DNA from 2 places in the Vreelandella sulfidaeris Esulfide1 genome. Region 1 is predicted to be linked to the other one. Evidence: predicted binding sites of a transcription regulator. Region 1 holds the regulator's gene; the other holds the start of a gene.
What was found. Region 1 encodes FNR, which switches genes on or off when oxygen is low (the NO sensors DNR and NnrR bind a similar motif). Its sites were predicted from a motif close to TTGATNTANATCAA; they were not measured.
Positions count from the first base shown of each region.

Region 1 (7,388 bases):
CCGGAGGGTAAGTTAGCTCGGCTGAAAGAGCTTCAAGCTGCCGGCGAAACCGTACTCATGGTTGGTGATGGTATCAACGATGTGCCGGTCTTGGCCGGTGCCGATGTAGCGATTGCTATGAATGGCGCAACGGACTTGGCCCGTACTCGTGCCGATGCGATATTGCTTAGTCCGCGTCTGATGCGGATTTTTGAAGCTATCGAGATTTCCCGCGCTACCCGGCGTATCATGCGCCAAAATATGATCTGGTCTGTGTGCTATAACTTTTCGGCACTACCGCTGGCAGCAATGGGGTTAGTGCCTCCCTGGCTAGCCGCCATTGGCATGTCGCTAAGTTCGCTCGTGGTGGTCGGTAATGCCCTGCGGCTATCACGCTGGCGCGCCCAACCCGCTACTTCGCTTAGCGCTTCAAACCCGGTAACTGCATGACGATTCTGTATCTACTCATTCCGCTCTCACTGATTTTACTCGGCCTCGCCGTCTGGGCATTTTTCTGGGCGGTTAAAAATGATCAGTTCGACGACCTGGAAGGGCCCGCGCACCGTATTTTGTTTGATGAGGATGAGAACGACCTCAGCCCCGAACAGCGTCGCCAGCGGCAGCAAGCCAAGAACAAGCCTGTTGCACCTTCAGATGCGCCCCCACCCGACGACCAAGAGCCCCGATTATGAACCCAACGGGCCTTGATCTGCCGCCGCTATTAGCGGCGTTTGTATTTGGCTTGATGGGCGGCGCTCACTGCATTGGCATGTGCGGCGGTATTATGAGCGCACTCACCTTCGCGGTGCCTCCCAGCATGCGTCATCCGGCACGGTTGGGCGGCCTGTTGCTCAGCTATAACGCCGGTCGTATCACTAGCTATATGAGCGCAGGTGCGCTGGTTGCGCTACTAGGCACGCTGTTTTCTCTTTCAGCTACCGCTAGGTTATTACTCCAGGTTTTTGCCGCGCTGATGCTCATCTTAATGGCGCTGTATATTGCCAACTGGTGGAAGGGGCTGCTCAAAATCGAAGCCGTTGGCCGCCGCCTATGGCGCTTTCTTGAGCCTATAGGGCGGCGCTTAATGCCCGTTGTGCACCTTCCCCAAGCCTTCGCGCTGGGTGCCGTGTGGGGCTGGCTGCCCTGCGGGCTGGTTTACTCCATGCTGGCCTGGAGTTTAGCGATTGCCGACCCATTGCAAGGGGCACTGCTAATGGGCGCCTTTGGGCTTGGTACATTGCCCGCGTTATTAGCGACTGGACTTGCTGCGCGCCAGTTAAGCCATCTCATACGTCACCCTGCAACACGCAGCGTAGCCGCGTTAACCATTATCACCTTTGCGCTTTGGCAGCTTTGGACCCTCACAACACATAATCTTCACTAACATGATATGGCTCAACGTTTAGTGCGTATCGGCGAGTTAGGCTGGCATTAAAGTTTTAACGCCACTTTTAACGCCGGAGCGACACTTCATGCCCGTTCATGCCTTTGCGGCTTCTTCTATGATCACTTCAACCAAGGCCAGGCCAGCCACCGGGCAGACAGGTTGGGATGAAGCTTTACTACGCCGCTACGATACCAGCGGCCCGCGCTACACCTCCTACCCCACGGCACTGTCGTTTCATAACCAATTTACCCCTAGTGATTTGACCCAGGCGCTAGAGCGCAGCAATACCAGCAAGCGTTCACTCTCGCTGTATGTGCACATCCCTTTCTGCCGAAAAATCTGCTTCTACTGCGCCTGTAATAAAATCGCCACCAAGAATACCGCTCTGGCTGAACCCTACTTAGCCCGACTCGACCGCGAAATGGTACTGACCGCCCGCCACTTAGATACCACAAGGCCGGTTGAGCAGTTACATTGGGGAGGCGGTACACCCACATTTCTCAGTTTGAATCAGATGGGCGATCTGATTGATCGTTTGGATGCGCGTTTTGGGCTTTCGTCATCTCCAAATCGCGATTACGCGATTGAAATAGATCCTCGCGAAGCGGATGTGTTCACGCTGCGCCATCTTGAGTCACTCGGCTTTAATCGCATCAGTCTGGGCGTGCAAGATTTAAACCCGCTGGTGCAGAAGGCCATTAACCGCATTCAGCCTAGAATACTCACCGAAACGCTGATGGATGAAGCGCATCGATTGGGTTTTAGGTCTTTGAATCTTGATTTGATTTATGGCCTGCCGTTTCAAACTGAAAAGAGCTTTGCTGACACCTTGCGCCAGGTAATTGAGCTGAACCCCGCACGGCTTTCTGTGTTTAATTACGCCCATATGCCTGATCGCTTCCCCCCTCAGCGGCGCATTAATGTCGATGACTTGCCAGGCGGCGAAGAGAAGCTGGCGATTCTTCGTACCACTATTGAAATGCTCACCGCGGCGGGTTATGTACATATAGGTATGGATCACTTTGCCCGTCCTGACGACAGCTTAGCCATTGCCCAGCGTGAAGGCTCGCTACAGCGCAACTTCCAGGGCTACTCCAGCCATGCTCAGTGTGACTTGATTGGCCTTGGCGTTTCGGCTATTTCTCGCATTGATGATATCTATGCGCAAAATCCTAGCGATCTGACACGCTACGAAGCGTCGCTGGATCAGGGGCAGCTTGCCACAGTGCGCGGCATACGCTTAAGTGATGACGACCTGATCCGGCGAGACGTGATTGAGCGGCTGATGTGCGATATGCGTATTGATTTGGCCACGGTTAGTCAACGCTGGAACATTGATGCTCCGCGCTACTTTGCGCCAGCACTTGAACATCTGCAAAGCGCCGAGCAAGATGGTCTGCTAACGCGAAGCGGCGATCAACTAAGCGCTACCCCCATTGGCCGACTGCTAATTCGCCATATAGCGATGGCGTTTGATGCTCACCTGCCGCAGCAAACGGGCCAAGGCTACTCAAAGATTGTTTAATAATCTTTAAGCAGGCATGCCAAAGCTATTATAATAAGTAAGGTTTTTCTAATCGATAAGCGGCACTCACTCAAGGAGCAACGCATGCTGGAATCCATGAGCCCCAGACGCTCGCTACTCCACGAAGCTCGCTGCCAAACCTGCAGCTTGAGTTCACTGTGCTTGCCGCTTGCCCTTGAACTGGACGACATGGGACAGTTCGATGCCATTATTCGCCGCCGTGCGCCGCTGAAAAAAGGCGCGCTACTGTTTCGCCAGGGAGATGCCTTTACCAGTGTTTACGCGGTACGTTCAGGCAGCCTGAAACAAGTCACATCAGAAGGGAACGGCAGCGAGCAACTGACCAATTTCTATCTACCTAGTGAATTGGTCGGGCTAGATGGGATTGATGAAGAGCAATATCCCGGGAGCGTAATCGCCCTGGAAACGACCACGGTTTGCGAAATCCCCTTTGATCGCCTGGATTTACTGTCAGAAGAGTTGCCCGAACTACGTGGCCAGCTGTATCGCAGCATGAGCAAAGAATTACGCGACGACCGGCGCATGATGCGCCTGTTATCACGTAAAACCGCTGACCAGCGGCTGGCAAGCTTTTTGATTACGCTTTCAGATCGTTTTCGTCGGCGGGGTTACTCGCCTTACAGCTTTCGCCTTTCAATGCCCAGAGCCGATATCGGCAACTACCTAGGGCTGGCGGTGGAAACGGTCAGCCGCATCTTAAGCCGCCTTCAGCAGCAGAATGTAGTGGCGGTTTCGGGGCGAGAGGTTAACATTCTGGACATGCAGCGTTTGATAACTCTCGCCGAAGAAGAGCAGCAAACGGTTAGCTGACGTTAAACGCCTGGATTCGCCCGGCCAGTAACTCTGCCTGCTTGGCCTCTAAACCTGCAAAATCGAACAGATTGCGGTCTGCCAGTTGGGAAGGCGCGATATTGGTGACGGCTTTAAACATGCTTTCCAGGCGGCCGGGGAATTTTTTATCCCATTCAGCGAGCATCTCTTTGACTACTTGGCGCTGCATATTAGGCTGGGAACCACAAAGATTGCAGGGAATAATCGGGAATTCCATCAACCGAGAAAACTCAGCAATATCCGCCTCTTTACAATAAGCCAAAGGCCGAATAACGATATTCTTGCCATCATCGGAGAGCAGCTTGGGCGGCATCGCTTTCAGGTTGCCCCCAAAGAACATATTGAGAAACAACGTTTCAAGAATATCTTCGCGGTGGTGACCAAGAGCAATTTTATTGGCGCCAATCTCTTCTGCAAAGCCATACAGCGAGCCGCGCCGCAGGCGTGAACAGAGCGCACAGGTGGTTTTGCCTTCTGGGGTTTTCTCCTTTACTACCGAGTAGGTATCACGTTCGACAATATGATATTCAACGCCCTGCTTATCCAGATAACTAGGCAGCACGTGCTCGGGAAATCCCGGCTGCTTTTGGTCTAAATTGACCGCCACCAGTGAAAAGTTGATCGGTGCATTGCGCTGCAAGTTGCGCAAAATCTCCAGCATCGTGTAGCTGTCTTTACCACCGGAGAGGCATACCATGACGCGATCGCCTTCATTGATCATTTGGTAATCAATAATCGCATTGCCCACTTCTCGGCGCAGGCGCTTTTGCAACTTGTTAAATTCACGCTTCTGCTTGGCGTCAGCCAGCTCAGGCTGGCCTTGCGCCGGAGCAGCGGGGGCGGCTGCTAAAGTGTCAAGGTGAGCAGGGTCAAAATGATTGAGAGATTGCATGGTATAGGCACTGCCGAGTGTGAAAGGCGCTAGAGCGGAAAAAGTAGGCGCTATTCTAACAACACTCAGCGCCCGACCCAACTTTCTGTCTCTAAGAGCCCTCTGTCTCTAAGTGCCCTCTGTCTCTAAGCGGCCTCAGCCATCGTGCGCTGCAGTCGCATATAGAGTAGTGCGCTGGCTGTCGCCTCGCCTAACACACTCTGCATCCCTAAGGCGGGAACTTTCCAGCACGTCAGCGCCTGAGCAAAGCTGCTGGGCGCGTCGATCTCTGGATGCAAGCGGCGCAGCCGGCGTTGATGCAGCTTGGCCACATCGATCTGGGCATTAGGCAGTGAAAAGCCCAACTGCTTACTCAGCAGCGCATTCAATGCGCTAATGCGCGGCTCTAATTTCCAGCCGATAATCGGTCGATTGCCAATGAATTCCACTAACGCGCTTAAGTTATCCCTGTTAGGTGGCATTACTTCCCCTGCTTGGCATAGCAAGTGGTGACGGCGCAGCGTTGCACTCTCGGGCTGCCTCGCACAACCTAAGGTGATTACAAAAGCGCGACTGGTGCGCACTTGCTGTTGGCTCATCGCCACCGCCGCCAAGCTAATCACTGGTGAAGTGGGTGTAGGCATTGCAGTGCAGGCAAGCGCTACTAGCTCTTCACCCATATAGGGCTGAAACAGCCAGGCATAGGGAGAATCCGCACAGCGTCGCCGGTCACTTTCACGACGCATTAGGGTACGCAGTGAGCCACTAAATAACGCCACGTGCCGATCTAACAACCGCATTCCGCTCACGAATACTCCAAATGGTAACGATGGGAAAGCCGCTGCTTAAAGTCTTTGACAATATGCAGCGCCTCACGCAATAGGTCACGTTCGAGCGAAGAGAGGGTTTGCACCACGACACGATTGGTGCGATTCGTCTCTTGCGGCGTACTAGGCGTTTCCAGGGCGGCAAGCTGCTGCCTAAGACGTAGTTCGGTAAAGAGCGCCAACGCCTCGCCCAGGTCCTCGGCAAAACGTCGATCCAAACGGCCATCAACGACCAGAGCGTCAAGGCGGTCGAGGGTCGAGGTGGCTTTGATACGCCGCTCAAGCGCCATGGTGCGCACGCCATGTACGATGGGAAAAATACCGCCTTTCTTAATATCGATACCGTGTTGTGGCTTTTTCAGCGAGCCAAACAGGGTCAGCGGGGTCGAGAAACGCAGTGCTGTTCGGGCAAAATACGAGAGCAGTAGCTCATCACGGGAGCAGCGTTCGAACAGCTCATCACGGACACTTTCAAGCAAACGGGGGTTACCTGCTACGGCATGGGCATCAAGCATAATCGCCAGCTTCATCAGGCTGTCGCCATCACGCTCGCTGGCCCATTTGGCAATATTGCTCTTCCACTGCGATACCGTAGCCACCCACTCGGGGTTAGACACCATAATATTGCCGGGACACGGCGGATAACCAAGCTGTATCAGGGTATCAGTAAGGGTTTGCATGTGGCTTGCGATGTCAGGCCACTGGGTTTCATCAGCGAGAATCAAACCGTTATCTTGATCCGTTTTTAAAATCTGCTCGCCACGGCCTTCGCTACCCATCACCATCATGCAGCTCTGCTCGCGGTAACGTTCACCGATTGTGAATTCCCAGGCTTTACTCATGATGCGGCCGTTCAGTGCGGCGAGCAGATCCATCGCAAAGCGCAATTTAACGCCCTGGGCCATTAATGCCTTTACCAGCTCCGGCGTGCGCTGGCTGGCCGCTGACAACGCTTCTAAACTGCTCGCTTGCTCCACCTGTAAACTCACCACATAGCTGCGGCTTGAAAAGTAACTAAGCACATCGGTAAGTTCCACAACGCCCTTTAAGTCGTTGCGCTCCATCACGACTACTCGTGTCACTTTATGCCGCGTCATCAGCACCAACACTTCAAACAAATATTGGTCTGGTGCAACGGTTACCAGATTAAAATGGGCGATTTTATCGAGCGGTGCAGTTACCGGGCTGTCTTCCAACACCAGCGCATTGAGTAGATCGGTTTTGGTTACCATGCCCAGCGTGCCCTGGGTTTCTACCAGTAGGCTGTCGGCGTGACTATCATTCAGTTGCTTCACTGCGCTAGCAATGTCACTGGAAGCGGCCATTAACAGTGGCTCGCGCATACACTCGCTCACCTTAGCCAACATAAAACCCGCCATGGTAACGCCACCATCAGCACGTTTTTCGGTTAACAACCTCGCTTTATGCGTCAGTGATTGACGAAAGAAATCACTAAAATCGGGATAATGGCTGCACAACTGCTGAAACAGCGCCTTAGGCATTAAATAGCATAGGCACTCCTGCTCAGCCTTAAAACGATAGCGGCTTTTACCATTGAGGATACTGATCGCCCCAAACAGATCCCCCGCCGTGTAATGCCCAATGCGTGAAGTAGACGAGGGTAGCGTAGGGTCGATTTCTGCTACTTCGCCTTTATGGAGTAGGTACACATATTCGCCTGTTTGACCCGTCTCTAAAATCACTTCGTCACGATCAAAATAGGCAAGGTCAATGCCACGGCGAATTTGCTCACGCCCTTCATCGTCAAGAAGCGTAAACGGCAGTTGGGATAAATCCACATCGACCATTGTGCATGACCTCATTTAACTAAAGGCGAACTTGCAAACATAAGAAGAAACAAATAAGCACCATGAAGCGATGTTGCCCATTCCAAATGACGTTTTGCCACGCTTCGAAAAATGGTTATCGATTATTATATGAAGATGG
Region 1 covers NZ_CM133364.1:3,311,635-3,319,022, forward strand. The annotation lists gene ACW44H_RS15445 (heavy metal translocating P-type ATPase) at 1-429, shown strand, start outside; gene ccoS (cbb3-type cytochrome oxidase assembly protein CcoS) at 426-671, shown strand; gene ACW44H_RS15455 (sulfite exporter TauE/SafE family protein) at 668-1,363, shown strand; gene hemN (oxygen-independent coproporphyrinogen III oxidase) at 1,452-2,891, shown strand; gene fnr (fumarate/nitrate reduction transcriptional regulator Fnr) at 2,976-3,722, shown strand; gene ttcA (tRNA 2-thiocytidine(32) synthetase TtcA) at 3,715-4,635, opposite strand; gene ACW44H_RS15475 (DNA polymerase III subunit epsilon) at 4,761-5,414, opposite strand; gene ACW44H_RS15480 (DUF294 nucleotidyltransferase-like domain-containing protein) at 5,420-7,249, opposite strand.

Region 2 (7,388 bases), 1.1 Mb from region 1:
GGTTTATTACCGCCAGTGCATTAACCGGTATTGCCTTAACACTGGGTATTGCCGCGCATTTAGATGTTTATGTGCCCGGTGGCGGTATTCGTTTTTTTGCCTTGACGCGTACCGTTGCGCGTTATATTGAGCGGCTTTACAACCATAATACGGTCTTAACGCTGCTGGCTGACTTACGCTATCGTGTATTTGGCTATTTAACGCAATTGGATGATGCTCGCTTGCACGGTGAGCGTGCCAGTGATTGGCTGAGTCGCTTAACGGCTGATATCGACACCCTGGATAATTTTTATTTGCGTATTTTGGTGCCGCCATTTGTAGCACTGCTTGGCATTATGACGGTATCGCTTTTTGTGGCTATTTGGTTGCCCAGTGTTGCCGTGTTGATGGCAGGGACGCTAGGGCTGCTCTGGTTAGTAGTGACGTTGTTCGCCGCTTCGTGGGGATTCTCTCAAAGCTACCAGCAGGTCGTTGACCAACAGTCTCTGCGTCACCTAGTCGTCGACCAAGTTCAGGCTGCCGCTGAGTTAATGAGTTATCAAAGCGCGCAGTGGCACCGTGAAATTATTGCTGGCCATGAGCAGCAAGCGTACATTAATCAACGCCGCTTAGGGCGCAAGGCGGCGTTGATAAACAGCTTGGTGAGTGCCGTTAGCGGTTTGATGGTAGTGGCCGTGCTGTGGCTTGCTAGCTTGGCGTTTACCCAGCAACTGGTAACAGCTCCGATTGTAGTGATGGCCGTATTGATCGCACTGGGGGTGAATGAGATGTTCATTGCGCTACCTGCCAGTTTTATGAAGCTTGGTGCGAGCTACGCGGCTGTTCGGCGGTTAAATCAATTAACCAGTGATTCCAAGCCGGTACATCCAACGGCGACGCTTTCAGAAGAAGCAGGCTTGGCTATCCGTACTAATCACCTCTCTTTGCATTATGCGCAGACATTGCAGCCAGCGCTAAGTAACGTCGATTTTCACCTACCAGCCGGTAAGCGAGCGGTTATTACCGGCAATTCCGGTGCTGGTAAATCTTCCTTAGCCAGTGTGTTGATGGGGCGCTTAAAAGCTACGCAGGGTGAAGTAACGATAGGTGGTGAGCTCCCCTGGCAGCTGTCATCCGAAAGCCGTGCCCACCATTTTGCAATGCTGACCCAACAAGTAGACCTGTTTGATACTTCGTTAGCCGAGAACCTGCGTGTAGCCAATCCATCCGCTAGCGATGCAGCACTCTGGGAGGTGCTTGGTGCTGTTGTGCTGGACGGTTGGGTTCAGCAACTACCGCAAGGCTTAGCAACAGCGGTGGGAGAGAAGGGTCAGCAGCTTTCCGGCGGGCAAGCCAGGCGGTTGGCGCTCGCGCGCTTAATGTTACGGAATCCTCAGGTGGTGTTTCTTGACGAGCCGTTTGCGGGTGTTGACGCTGCGACGGCGAAGCATATTGCAGCTTCTTTGGACCAATGGTTGGTTAATAGAACGGCTATCTATTTTGTTCATCAAGCTAACTCACTCAATCTATTGCCTGGGGTCGAGTACCACTGGCACCTTGATGCCGGTAAACTTAGCCAATGCCTGCTTAACTAATCATTAGTGAGTGACATTGTTTAATTGATACGACAACAAGGGGCCCTCAATGCACGATTTTTTACGCGACCTTCCTAAAGTAGAGCTCCATTTACATATCGAAGGCTCGCTTGAGCCAGAATTAATGTTTTCTTTGGCGCAGCGTAATGGCGTTGAATTGCCCTATGCCACGGTGCAAGAAGCTAAAGATGCTTACCATTTTAGTGATCTGCAAGGGTTCCTGAATCTCTATTTCCAAGGCATGAATGTGCTTCGTAATGAAGAGGACTTTTACGACCTGGCGATGGACTACTTCAAGCGCGCCCGGGGTGAAGGCGTTGTACATATCGACATGCACTTTGACCCCCAGGCACACCTGCAGCGTGGAGTGCCGCTTGAAGTAATAATGGCTGGGCTATTAAAAGCCAAGCAAGAGGCAGAGGACACACTGGATCTTTCCATCGGCATGATTATGGCTTTTTTGCGCGATCGTCCCGCAGAGGAGGCATTGCAGGTGCTTGAACAAGCGGCCCCTTATTGGAAAATGCTGGATGCCATTGGTTTAGACAGCGCTGAGCAGAATAATCCTCCTGCAGCGTTTATTGATGTATTCGAGCGCGCCAAGCAACTTGGGCTTGTTCGCTTGGCGCATGCGGGTGAAGAGGGGCCCGCCGAGTATATTACAGAGGCTCTGGATGTCCTTGGTGTGCAGCGCATAGATCATGGGGTGCGCTGCTTGGAAAGTGATGAAGTGGTGAAGCGCTTGCGCAGTGAACAGGTTGTTCTAACGGTTTGCCCGCTCTCTAATGTCAGTTTAAAAGTAGTAGAAGAACTGCGAGACCATCCTCTTCCCAAACTCTTGGCTGAAGGGCTAAAAGTAACGATTAGCTCAGATGATCCCGCCTATTTTGGTGGTGGCATGCTGACTAATCACATCGCTTGTGCAGAGGCATTTGGATGGGATCAGACGATATTTCGTCAGTTAACGCGTAATGCTATTGAGGAAGCTTTTGCTACCCAGGAGCGACGCGAAGAGCTGTTAGCTCGGTTGGCTGAAGTATAACGTTTAGCCGCCTGGCGATGATGGCCAGGCGGCTGCTTAGCTGAAGCTAGGGAGTGGTTTAAGGCAGGGCAGGTACTTCAAAGTCAGGCATTTCGCCGGTTAATGTATGCAGAAATGCGGTGATATCACTAATCGTGCCATCATCGAACTCGCGCCCCAACATTTCCTGTCCCATGATGGCGACAGCCTCTTCCAGCGTTTCGGTGGCACCGTTATTCATGTACGGATAGGTTACCGCCACATTACGTAGCGTGGGGGTTCTGAAGCGATACTTGTCGCTTTCTTCTTCCGTAACAACATAGCGGCCTAAATCGGTTGATCCCGGCACTTGTATCGCGTGGAATTGGCTGTCGGTAAAATTTGCTCCCCGATGGCAAGCGATACAGCCGTTATCAACAAACGCTACCATGCCATCTTTGGCTTGCTCGCTTATCGCTTCTTGATCGCCGTGTAGGTAACGATCAAATGGTGAGTTGGGAGTGTTGAGTGTGCGTTGGAATGCGGCTAGTGCATGCGCTAAGTTATCATCAGTAATGGGATCTTCTTGACTAGGATAGGCCTCGCTGAATTTTTGCTGATAAAGCTCGAAACCTACTAACCGTTCTAGTGCCTTGTCTAGGTCCATGGCCATTTCTACTGGTGCTTCAATAGGCCCCAGTGCTTGGGCTTCTAAATCAGGCGCGCGACCATCCCAAAATTGTGAGCCTAAGAAGCCACTGTTTAATACAGTCGGTGTATTGCGTTCACCCACTTGTCCATCATGGCCCACTGCACGTGGAATCCGGTCGGCCCAGCCCAGTGCTGGGTTATGGCAGGTGGCGCAGCTGATAACGCCGCTAGAAGATATACGCGGTTCAAAAAACAGCATATTACCAAGTTCGACCTTCTCCTCTGTTAACGAGTTATCGGCTGGTATAGGCGGTAAGTAAGGCAGCGCTTCGAAGCGGTCACGGTAATTTTCCAGCCCATCATCAGCCATGGCTAAACTCGCTGTTAAAAAACTGCTCATCGCCAAAGTAGGTAATAATATAGCTTTTGTGGTCATGATTTTTCTCCCTTGCTTTTACAACCGGCGTCTCGGTTCTGATGAAGTAAAGCGTCAACGGCCGCTATCTATAAGCTTATGGGAGAAGAAATTAGTCGTTTTGTCCTGGATCAAGTCCTGGGTTGTTTTATGGTCTGCTTCTGAGGAACCTTCGTCTTTAATGACTTTTGCTGATGAATCTCCAAATCGCTATTGACCTTATTGGTAAATCGGGTAGTATACGCACACGTCAACGGGGCACAGCCTCAACGACCAGCTCTTTAACAATTTGATCAGGTAATTCATGTGGGCGCTTGCTGACGTTGGTGACAAATCACCAAATGTCAAGGCAAGCGGTCATGAGAACGTAAGTTTGAATGAATTCGTTTGAACCTTGAGCCAAGTTTGATTCGCTTTTGTCACTTTCGAGTGACGAGTAAGAATCACAATGATTTTAAACTGAAGAGTTTGATCATGGCTCAGATTGAACGCTGGCGGCAGGCCTAACACATGCAAGTCGAGCGGTAACAGGTCCTTCGGGATGCTGACGAGCGGCGGACGGGTGAGTAATGCATAGGAATCTGCCTGGTAGTGGGGGATAACCTGGGGAAACCCAGGCTAATACCGCATACGTCCTACGGGAGAAAGGGGGCTTCGGCTCCCGCTATTGGATGAGCCTATGTCGGATTAGCTAGTTGGTGAGGTAATGGCTCACCAAGGCAACGATCCGTAGCTGGTCTGAGAGGATGATCAGCCACATCGGGACTGAGACACGGCCCGAACTCCTACGGGAGGCAGCAGTGGGGAATATTGGACAATGGGGGCAACCCTGATCCAGCCATGCCGCGTGTGTGAAGAAGGCCCTCGGGTTGTAAAGCACTTTCAGCGAGGAAGAACGCCTGGTGGTTAATACCCATCAGGAAAGACATCACTCGCAGAAGAAGCACCGGCTAACTCCGTGCCAGCAGCCGCGGTAATACGGAGGGTGCAAGCGTTAATCGGAATTACTGGGCGTAAAGCGCGCGTAGGTGGCTTGATAAGCCGGTTGTGAAAGCCCCGGGCTCAACCTGGGAACGGCATCCGGAACTGTCAGGCTAGAGTGCAGGAGAGGAAGGTAGAATTCCCGGTGTAGCGGTGAAATGCGTAGAGATCGGGAGGAATACCAGTGGCGAAGGCGGCCTTCTGGACTGACACTGACACTGAGGTGCGAAAGCGTGGGTAGCAAACAGGATTAGATACCCTGGTAGTCCACGCCGTAAACGATGTCGACCAGCCGTTGGGTGCCTAGCGCACTTTGTGGCGAAGTTAACGCGATAAGTCGACCGCCTGGGGAGTACGGCCGCAAGGTTAAAACTCAAATGAATTGACGGGGGCCCGCACAAGCGGTGGAGCATGTGGTTTAATTCGATGCAACGCGAAGAACCTTACCTACCCTTGACATCCTGCGAACCCGGAAGAGATTCCGGGGTGCCTTCGGGAACGCAGAGACAGGTGCTGCATGGCTGTCGTCAGCTCGTGTTGTGAAATGTTGGGTTAAGTCCCGTAACGAGCGCAACCCTTGTCCTTATTTGCCAGCGAGTAATGTCGGGAACTCTAAGGAGACTGCCGGTGACAAACCGGAGGAAGGTGGGGACGACGTCAAGTCATCATGGCCCTTACGGGTAGGGCTACACACGTGCTACAATGGCCGGTACAAAGGGCTGCGAGCTCGCGAGAGTCAGCGAATCCCTTAAAGCCGGTCTCAGTCCGGATCGGAGTCTGCAACTCGACTCCGTGAAGTCGGAATCGCTAGTAATCGTGAATCAGAATGTCACGGTGAATACGTTCCCGGGCCTTGTACACACCGCCCGTCACACCATGGGAGTGGACTGCACCAGAAGTGGTTAGCCTAACGCAAGAGGGCGATCACCACGGTGTGGTTCATGACTGGGGTGAAGTCGTAACAAGGTAGCCGTAGGGGAACCTGCGGCTGGATCACCTCCTTAAACGATGCGTCACAGTCAGTAAGCGTCCACAATGAATTACCTGATCAGATCATAGAGCAAACGGTAGTTTTTCGGCTGTGTTTGAGTGATTAGTTCAAACTGGCAGCGGAATACCCGGGTCTGTAGCTCAGTTGGTTAGAGCGCACCCCTGATAAGGGTGAGGTCGGCAGTTCAAGTCTGCCCAGACCCACCAAATTTTATCCAGCACTGCGTTATTTTATGACTCGCATAGCAGGCTATGTGTCGCCATAAAATATCTTGTTCTGAATAAAATTTCCCGGAAAAGTTATGTATTAATGGGGCCATAGCTCAGCTGGGAGAGCGCCTGCCTTGCACGCAGGAGGTCAGCGGTTCGATCCCGCTTGGCTCCACCATTAAGTCCTTATCTTACATGCCGTTTGTTGATGTTTCGTGACCATTGATAAGTCGTACGCTAAGCGTCGCCTTATCACTGTTCATTGAACAGCTGCTCTTTAACAATGTATATCATGCTGACAAGAACACTTCGCAAGAAGTGGTCTTAAATTGTGATACGTCTCAAGCGTATCCGGCAAATGAAACGTTATCATTGCGAGTCCAGACTCCTTCGGGTTATAGGGTCAAGCAATGAAGCGCACACGGTGGATGCCTAGGCAGCCAGAGGCGATGAAAGACGTGGTAGCCTGCGATAAGGTTCGGTGAGGTGGCAACAACCTGTGACCCGGACATCTCTGAATGGGGAAACCCACTCATCATAAGATGAGTATCGTGCATTGAATACATAGATGTACGAGGCGAACCAGGGGAACTGAAACATCTAAGTACCCTGAGGAAAAGAAATCAACCGAGATTCCCCTAGTAGCGGCGAGCGAACGGGGACCAGCCCTTAAGCATGAGACTGATTAGGCGAACGCGTTGGGAAGCGCGGCCGTAGCGGGTGATAGCCCCGTAGTCGAAAATCTGATCATGTGAAATCGAGTAGGTCGGGGCACGAGAAACCTTGACTGAAGACGGGGGGACCATCCTCCAAGGCTAAATACTCCTGGCTGACCGATAGTGAACCAGTACCGTGAGGGAAAGGCGAAAAGAACCCCGGAGAGGGGAGTGAAATAGATCCTGAAACCGTGTGCGTACAAGCAGTAGGAGCAGACTTGTTCTGTGACTGCGTACCTTTTGTATAATGGGTCAGCGACTTATATTCAGTGGCGAGGTTAACCGTATAGGGGAGCCGTAGGGAAACCGAGTCTTAACTGGGCGACACAGTCGCTGGATATAGACCCGAAACCGAGCGATCTATCCATGAGCAGGGTGAAGATTGAGTAACATCAATTGGAGGCCCGAACCAGGATCTGTTGAAAAAGATTTGGATGACTTGTGGATCGGAGTGAAAGGCTAATCAAGCTCGGAGATAGCTGGTTCTCCTCGAAAGCTATTTAGGTAGCGCCTCATGTAGTACCGCCGGGGGTAGAGCACTGTTTCGGCTAGGGGGTCATCCCGACTTACCAACCCGAGGCAAACTCCGAATACCGGTGAGTAACGCGTGGGAGACACACGGCGGGTGCTAACGTCCGTCGTGAAAAGGGAAACAACCCAGACCGTCAGCTAAGGTCCCGAAATCCTGGTTAAGTGGGAAACGATGTGGGAAGGCTCAGACAGCTAGGAGGTTGGCTTAGAAGCAGCCATCCTTTAAAGAAAGCGTAATAGCTCACTAGTCGAGTCGGCCTGCGCGGAAGATGTAACGGGGCTAAACCAGGTACCGAAGCTACGGGTTCACACTTAGGTGT
Region 2 covers NZ_CM133364.1:2,245,133-2,252,520, reverse strand. The annotation lists gene cydC (thiol reductant ABC exporter subunit CydC) at 1-1,574, shown strand, start outside; gene ACW44H_RS10535 (adenosine deaminase) at 1,624-2,616, shown strand; gene ACW44H_RS10530 (cytochrome-c peroxidase) at 2,675-3,661, opposite strand; rRNA gene ACW44H_RS10525 (16S ribosomal RNA) at 4,097-5,625, shown strand; tRNA gene ACW44H_RS10520 (tRNA-Ile) at 5,742-5,818, shown strand; tRNA gene ACW44H_RS10515 (tRNA-Ala) at 5,924-5,999, shown strand; rRNA gene ACW44H_RS10510 (23S ribosomal RNA) at 6,223-7,388, shown strand, end outside.
Region 2: the regulator FNR is predicted to act here: its motif matches at 3,762-3,775, upstream of ACW44H_RS10530 (cytochrome-c peroxidase).